DNA from 2 places in the Paenibacillus sp. DS2015 genome. Region 1 is predicted to be linked to the other one. Evidence: riboswitches for the same ligand, from Rfam matches in the RefSeq annotation. Region 1 holds a riboswitch; the other holds the start of a gene.

Region 1 (4,219 bases):
TCCAATCTTTTTTGCGGAACGTATAGAACATCCCGAAACCCAGTACCACCATAAAGCCAAGGACCACATAATAACCATATTTTGATTCTAGCTCTGGCATATGGACAAAGTTCATACCGAAGATACCAGTAATAAGTGTTAGAGGCATGAATATGATGGTAATTGCAGTGAGTACTCTCATAATTTCGTTCGCGCGGTTGTCGATACTAGACTGATATGCTTCACGTAAGTTACCCATGAGATCGCGATATGTTTCGAAAGCTTCGGATACTTTCACTGTGTTCTCATAAATATCGCTAAAATATTTCTGTAACTGATCGTCGATCAGTCGAAGATCTTTCTTGTTCAGGATATTAATCACTTCTTTTTGTGGAACAAGAGCCTTCTTCAGCCATAATATTTCACTGCGTAAACCAATAATTTCAATCAAGTGGGTTTTCTTAGTGCGCATCAGGATATCTTCTTCTAATTTCTCGATCTTGGCTTCAATGCGGTCACCGACAGAGAAATAATTGTCTACAACTAAGTCAATAAGTAGATAAAGAAAACGATCCGGTTCGCTGACTTCTTGCTCCCAAAGTATTGGTTTTAATGTACGAAGTTCATTAATTTTCTGATTGGTAACCGTAATAATATAATGTCTTCCTAAGAATACGCTAAGTGCGCGTAGAAATATTTCTTCATCATCAAATCGAATACTATTAATGACTATGAAGTAATGGCTCTCATATATCTCAATTTTAGGACGTTGTTCATCTTCATGTAGGCAATCTTCTACTGCTAAGTCATGTAGTGAGAATAAAGGTTGTAGCTCTACAAGATCTTCTGCATCAGCATCAATCCAATAGAATCCTTCTGTGGGTGGGGTCAATGTTAATTCAATGTTATCAATTGGGGTAAATACACCTTCATTTACCAAACGTATCTTCATCTATTATCACTCCTTCATCCCCAAGATTGCGTGGGGAAGCGCCAAATACGCGCATACGAAAGAGAATGGTCTGTCGGAGGGAGCGGGAGGCATTCGTTAAATACTCTCCACATGGAAATGAATAATACCCACTACCGACAAGCTTATTCTCAAGGTATGCGATTGTAATGCAAGTTGAATCAGCTCAGGCCTGGGGTCGCCATCCATCTTCCATGTCACCTCTTTCATTTTCCGATTTTCAATACTTGTATAGTATAACGCCCGGTCATCGACCTTACAAGAACAATTATGATCAGCTAATTCTAGTCTACAGACTATTCAATAAGTAAGGGAAATGTGAGTGGGAAATATGAAAATGAGTTCTGGTTCTTGACGAAGACGTGTAGATGATTTAAAGTTAATCTAAATTACATGTTTAATGTGATTTATTAAATTACAAATAAATGAATACAGCGAAATCTTATCAAGAGCAGGTGGAGGGACAGGCCCGATGAAACCCGGCAACCGGCGTTTAACAACGTACGGTGCTAATTCTTGCAGGAAATGATGCCCATATTGGCTTCGTTTGCTGAGAGATGAGAGAGGCGCATATATTAAGCAATTATGACCTTTCTCCTGAATTTGGATAAGGGTCATTTTTGTTTAAAAATGGCTTTCCTCAGAAATGATTATCGCCAGTTTCAGCCAAAGGGAGTGTAATCATAATGCCGATTAAGATTCCAGATGCGTTACCTGCTAAGGAAATTCTAGTGGGGGAAAATATATTTGTCATGGATGAGAGTCTTGCATACCATCAAGACATACGCCCACTACGTATTGCTATTCTAAACTTAATGCCTACGAAAGAAACAACAGAAGCTCAAATTCTTCGTCTGCTTGGAAACTCACCCCTTCAAGTAGATATTGTGCTACTTCATCCCAATTCCCATACGTCCAAGAATACATCTGAGGAATATTTGAGAACCTTCTACAAAACGTTCGATGAAGTGAAATTCACTCGCTTCGACGGATTGATTATTACGGGTGCTCCTGTCGAACAAATGGAATTCGAGGAAGTTAATTATTGGGGTGAACTACAAGAGATATTCGAATGGAGCAAGACGCATGTCACTTCAACACTTCATATTTGTTGGGCTGCTCAGGCTGGACTGTACTATCATTTCGGTGTTCCTAAGTGGGAACTGGATGAGAAAATATTTGGCGTATTTCCTCATACGGTGGCCTTGCCAAATGTGAAGCTGCTGAGAGGATTTGATGAATTATTTCACGTTCCTCATTCTCGTCATACAGAGGTTCGACGGAAGGATATCGAAGGGATCGACAAATTAGAAATTTTATCAGAGTCTGAAGAGGCTGGTATATATTTAGTAGCTACAAAGGATGGCAAACAAGTTTTTGTGACCGGTCATGCGGAATATGATCCCTTCACACTGAAGTGGGAATATGAACGGGATATTAGCAAAGGAATGGATATGGCGCTTCCACAACATTATTATCCTAATGATGATGCTGATCGGGTTCCCCCTGCTGTATGGAGAGCACATGCTAATTTATTATTCGCAAATTGGCTGAATTACTATGTATACCAAGAAACACCTTTTGATATAGGCGAAACTGCTGAAGTCTGGCCACAAATATAGTGAGGGATAGAATAGGGAGGATATAGTATGGAGAAGAGGTCGTTACAAATTGAAAGTAGATTGGCGCAAATTGGTTCTATTGAAGAGCCTGTGACAGGAGCCGTTAATTTTCCGATCTATCAAGCTACTGCATTCCGTCATCCTGGACTTGGTAAGAGCACAGGATTTGATTATTCTCGAACAAAGAATCCAACCCGTAAGGTATTGGAGGATGCAGCTGCCGAACTTGAATCAGGAGATGCAGGGTTTGCATGTAGCTCAGGAATGGCTGCGTTGCAAACGGTTTTTACACTTTTTGGTCAGGGGGATCATCTGATTGTATCTCTGGATTTGTATGGAGGGACATACCGTCTATTAGAACGTATTCTTTCTAAATTTGGTGTAAGTGCCTCTTATGTAGACACGAATGATTTAGATGCTTTGGAGACGGCAAGACGTTCTAATACAAAAGCAGTTTTTATAGAGACGCCAACCAATCCATTAATGATGATTACCGATATAGAAGCCGTCTGTGCATGGGCACAACGACATGAATTACTTACCATCGTGGATAACACATTGATGACACCGTTCTTTCAACGGCCGCTCGAATTAGGGGCTGATATCGTTGTGCATAGTGCAACTAAATATTTAGGTGGTCATAATGATGTATTAGCGGGTCTGATTATTACTAAAGGACAAGAGTTGTCTGAAGAAATGTCCTTTCTGCACAATTCCATTGGAGCTGTTCTCGGTCCGACGGATGCTTACCAATTAATGCGTGGAATGAAGACTTTAGCACTTCGGATGGAACGTCATGAAAGTAATGCAGTTCAGATTGCTCAATATTTGCTCACGCACTCGGCAGTAGCTGAGGTATATCATCCTGTTCTACCGGATCATCCAGGTCATGATATTCAGAAAAAGCAATGTAGTGGGAACACGGGAATATTCTCATTCAAAGTGAAGGATGCTCGCTATGTTGAACCTCTATTAAGAAATGTCCGTCTGATCGCTTTTGCAGAGAGCTTAGGCGGAGTAGAATCCTTAATGACATACCCAGCTGTGCAAACTCATGCAGACATTCCACTGGAAATTCGCGAAGCTATTGGTGTAGATGATCGTCTTCTTCGTTTTTCGGTAGGTATAGAACATGTGGATGATTTAATTGCAGATTTAGGTGGAGCACTTGATGCAGCGCGTCAAGAAATCGAAGGAGGAGAACAACGATGAGTGAATCCCAGAATTCGTCCCGTAATGAACTGAACTTTGCGACGAAATTACTCCATTTTGGGTCGGAAATTGACCGTACTACTGGAGCTTCAAGTGTACCCATTTATCAGGCATCAACGTTTCACCATGAAGATATTTTTAATCCACCACAGCATGATTATAGTCGTTCAGGGAATCCAACTCGTCAAGCGTTGGAAGATTACATCGCTTTGTTAGAAGGTGGAGACCGAGGATTCGCATATTCTTCCGGAATGGCGGCGATTTCTAGTACGTTTATGATGTTCTCATCGGGAGACCATATAATCGTGACGGAAGACGTGTACGGGGGGACATACCGATTATTAACAAGTATCTTAAGTAGACTTGGTATTGAGACTACGTTTGTAGATATGACAGATGTAGATAACGTGAAGGCTGCATTGAAGCCTAATACCAA
Region 2 (4,219 bases), on a different contig from region 1:
AAGCTTAATTAAACCATTTTTAGCTAGTAAACTAAGCGCTCGGCCACCATTGGTTGCATCATTAGGGATAGCGATTTTGGCACCATCAGGAAGCTCATCTATCGATTTGTACTTTTTGGAGTAGGCTCCAAGCGGCTCTACATGAACAGCAATAACAGAGACAAGATCCATACTGCGCTGCTTATTCTCTACATCAAGATAGGGTTGATGTTGAAAGAAATTAGCATCCAATTGTTTCTCAAATAACTGTGTATTGGGTTGAACATAATCTGTGAATTCTATAATCTCCAGATTGATGCCTTCCTTTTCTAGTACAGGCTTAATGTGCTTTAGAATCTCTGCGTGAGGTACTGCTGTAGCGCCTACCTTCAATGTTGCTTCATCACTCTTACCACATGCGGATAAAGCTACCACCAGTGCAAGACTTACTAAACCAAGTGTCCATTTCTTCATTTGTCAATTCCCCTTTTCTTCGATATGAATAATATGAATTATATGCGACCGAATTTCCATTCGGGTATTACCTTAATCACATAACGCTTATTTTCTTATAAAATGACGCACAACTCGATCGCCAACTACTTGAAGTAATTGTACTAATACGACCATCAGTGCTACGGATATCAACATGACTTCTGTCTCATAACGATAATAGCCGTAACGTATTGCTAAGTCACCTAATCCACCTCCGCCTACTTGACCCGCCATTGCGGTGTAGGACACAAGCATAACTATTGTAACCGTCATAGCTGCTAAGAGACCCGGTCTAGATTCTGGAAGTAGAACACGTAAAACAATCTGACTAGTAGAAGCTCCCATCCCCTCTGCAGCTTCAATAACACCACGATCTACCTCTGCTAATGCTGTCTCCACAAGCCGTGCGAAGAAGGGTGCTGCACCTACAACTAGCGGTGGAATGGTTCCTAGTACGCCCATAGATACCCCAACAATCCCTCTCGTAACAGGAATCATAGCCACAATTAGAATAATAAAAGGTACAGAACGCAATATATTTACAATGAAAGACAGGAGGGTATAAGTAACGCGTACTTTACGTGAAGCCGAACGTGAAGCAAGGTAAAGTATTACCCCGAGTGGAAGTCCTATAATAAAAGTAAATACAGCAGAGGCTCCCAACATACTCAATGTAGCTATTATGGCAGTTCCAATTTCATTCCATACAATTTCAGAAAAGTCTACCGCAAGAATCATGCCATCACCTCCACATCAAGACCTTGCTGAACAAGTTTATCAATTGTTCTGATAATACCTTCTTGTTCTCCCTCAAAACGTACAATCAATTGACCGTATGGCGTATCCTTGATCGTAGATATCGTTCCCTGTAGGATGGCAAAATCAACCCCCGTCTCTCGAACCGTCCTCGACAGTATCGAGCCATACGTGGTCTCACCTAGGAAGGTAATCTTAACAGCTTGTGAAAATGCAAGATGCGTCGCATGAATAGCTTGCTGTAACAGCTCATTACCACTAGCTTCGCCTCGAATAAATTCTCGTGTAACCACATGTTTCGGTTTAAGAAACACTTCGGTTACCGGTCCATACTCAACAATCCCACCCGCATGTATAACCGCAACGCGATCACAAATACTTTGAATAACATGCATCTCATGAGTGATGAGAACAATTGTTAGATTGAAGCGTTTATTTATGTCTAGCAATAGCTTCAGAATAGAATCTGTAGTCTGTGGGTCAAGCGCTGAAGTTGCTTCATCACACAGCAGTACTTCGGGATCACTTGCAAGTGCACGCGCAATCCCTACCCGTTGTTTCTGCCCACCTGAGAGCTGCGCTGGGTACTTATCACTATGCTCATCTAGCCCTACAAGAGCTAACAATTCATTCACCTTAGCTGCAATGGTTTCTTTAGAGGTATGAGCTATGCGCAATGGAAAGGCAATATTGTCATACACTGTTGCAGAGGATAGCAGATTGAAGTGTTGAAAAATCATCCCTATTCTTCGCCGTTCTTTCTGTAACTGCTGGGTATTCAGCGAAGTTAAATTGACGCCATCTACCCATACTTCGCCTGATGTGGGTCGCTCTAATAAGTTAATACATCGAATGAGTGTACTTTTACCAGCACCAGAGTGTCCGATAACTCCAAATATTTCACCCTTCTCAATTGAAAGATTCAAATTAGATAGTGCGGTAGTCACTCGATCGCCTTTACCGTACTCTTTCGTCAATTGCTTTAATTCAATCAATCAAGGTCTCTCCTTCGTAAATCTTACTGTTATTGACATATATTTCAAAGGGATTCAGGTAAAAAAATATAGAAAAAGCCCCTTTCACAGTATGAAAAAGGGCTCTCTTTGCGTAAAGACAATGCCATCTCATCTGCCAGACACGCTTGTTGTGCGATCTGTAGGAATTAGCACCATGACATCAAGGGAGAACATTCACTCTCCTTAATCGGTTGCCGGGCTTCATCGGGCCTATCCCTCCGCCTCTCTCGATAAGAAAAAATCCATATGAAATTATTATTGTTAGTATAGAATTTTTCAAGAAGATTGTCAAAAAGAAAAATCCACCTGTTATGTTAAATTAGCATCCGTATTTATGCTCCTGTTGTGCCATTGATCATAGATATAATGATAAGCGGCAGAAAGAGATTGGCAAATCATATCGATACCTAGCTTTAACTCCAACAAATGTTGATCCACATCTTCCAGCACGATTTTGTCGTGAAGCCCTTGGTGTCGTTGCCAGAGATCATCTTCCATCTCCGTATTCATATAATGAATTTCTGCATTCCTTCGTTTCCTCAGGATGTTAATAGGCTCACGATAATTATCCCTGATCGTTGATAACTGCCCACTTAAGGAATCGTGTTGCTTGTAGAGGGTCAGTTGACGTAGTACTGAAAAATACGAATATTGTGCTTTAACCTTTGCTGTCTGTAGATCATACTGCTCATTCAAGACCGTACCAAGCTTATCTAGCACAGAAAGGACACGAATAAATCCATTCTTATAGAAATATACATATCTTGAGTAATCCGTTTGCTCCGATTCTGTCATGTCATCCATAAATCCCATTTTTATAGATTTTCTAAAGAAGGAGGCCGCAGCGTAACTTTGCTCCAACTCCGAGAGTGAGAAAATAAGTCCCCGTGTCCAGATCTCTATCTTACGTAGATCATGCGTAGGGTCTTCGCTATCACTCATTTCCTTCTGTAATAGCTGGATCGTCTGTAGCATAGCTTGGTTAGCATCTTCCAGTAACGGATTGTTGTCCCCATGGGACAAATCTACAAGTAACTTACGCAGCATGGCAAGCGCTCCCTGATTATATTTGTGGAGAAGTCTACTGGAACTATCGCAACATTACGATGCCTCCTAGGGTTCACTTATATTACAGGGAAACCATGGATTAATGAGTTTGGTTCTTGATCATAGGTTTACTTAATTGCCACACTCTTACACTAAGATAACAAAGAACACCGAATAAGGAGGATACTAACAAGTTATGCAATAAGGCTGCAAACACATAAAGTTCAGGATTTCCTAGAGCGTAAATGATAAAAGCACCGCTGAATACCTGCATTAAGCATAAGGAAACCGCTGCAACACCTAACATTTGAAGTTCACGATTACCGTGATGTCTACGATATGCGAAGTGAGCCATGATAGCTATTAATATAAATAGCAATAGCGCAGCAAGTCTGTGAATGAAGGCAACTCTAACTCCACCTACCATTTCCGGAATCACTTCACCATTACAAAGTGGCCAACCGGAACAGCCCCCTGATGAATCTGTATGGCTAACATAAGCGCCAATATAGACTACTATGTAGCAGTAAATATTTGTTACCCATGTGAGATTACGGAAAGATATACTTACTCGTGGTAATATTACAAGTTCTACATCTACTATGGATTTAGATTTACTAACTCTCCTTATCCCTAATGCGAGCATAAGTGCACTGGCAAAAGCGATGAGTGAAAACCCAAAATGAAGGGCCTTAATGGCAGATGATTGATCCATGACCACCGCGAGAGCGCCCATGGTAGCTTGAACTAGAACGAACACTAAAGTCATTGCAGCATATACTCTTAAATCACGACGTTTGTTATACAGCCAGAATGCAATGACAGAAGCGAGCGCCAATAATCCTGCCATTCCGCTGACTAACCGATGTGAATATTCAATGAGCGACTCCACCGTGTGTGCTGGGATAAACTTACCATGGCACAAC

What was found. Region 1 has a riboswitch for S-adenosylmethionine ahead of metA (homoserine O-acetyltransferase MetA). Riboswitches for the same ligand answer to the same signal wherever they lie in the genome.
Region 2: it holds a riboswitch for S-adenosylmethionine, as region 1 does, so the genes downstream of both, J2T13_RS07670 (methionine ABC transporter ATP-binding protein) here and metA (homoserine O-acetyltransferase MetA) in region 1, are expected to answer to the same signal.

Annotation. Positions count from the first base shown of each region.
Region 1 covers NZ_JBNPWS010000004.1:138,537-142,755, reverse strand. Annotated here, with positions in the region: gene corA (magnesium/cobalt transporter CorA) at 1-931, opposite strand, end outside; SAM riboswitch class I at 1,389-1,513, shown strand; gene metA (homoserine O-acetyltransferase MetA) at 1,636-2,571, shown strand; gene J2T13_RS05680 (aminotransferase class I/II-fold pyridoxal phosphate-dependent enzyme) at 2,599-3,783, shown strand; gene J2T13_RS05675 (trans-sulfuration enzyme family protein) at 3,780-4,219, shown strand, end outside.
Region 2 covers NZ_JBNPWS010000006.1:60,938-65,156, reverse strand. Annotated here, with positions in the region: gene J2T13_RS07680 (MetQ/NlpA family ABC transporter substrate-binding protein) at 1-453, opposite strand, end outside; gene J2T13_RS07675 (methionine ABC transporter permease) at 541-1,209, opposite strand; gene J2T13_RS07670 (methionine ABC transporter ATP-binding protein) at 1,209-2,225, opposite strand; SAM riboswitch class I at 2,352-2,483, opposite strand; gene J2T13_RS07665 (Cthe_2314 family HEPN domain-containing protein) at 2,556-3,293, opposite strand; gene J2T13_RS07660 (COX15/CtaA family protein) at 3,394-4,219, opposite strand, start outside.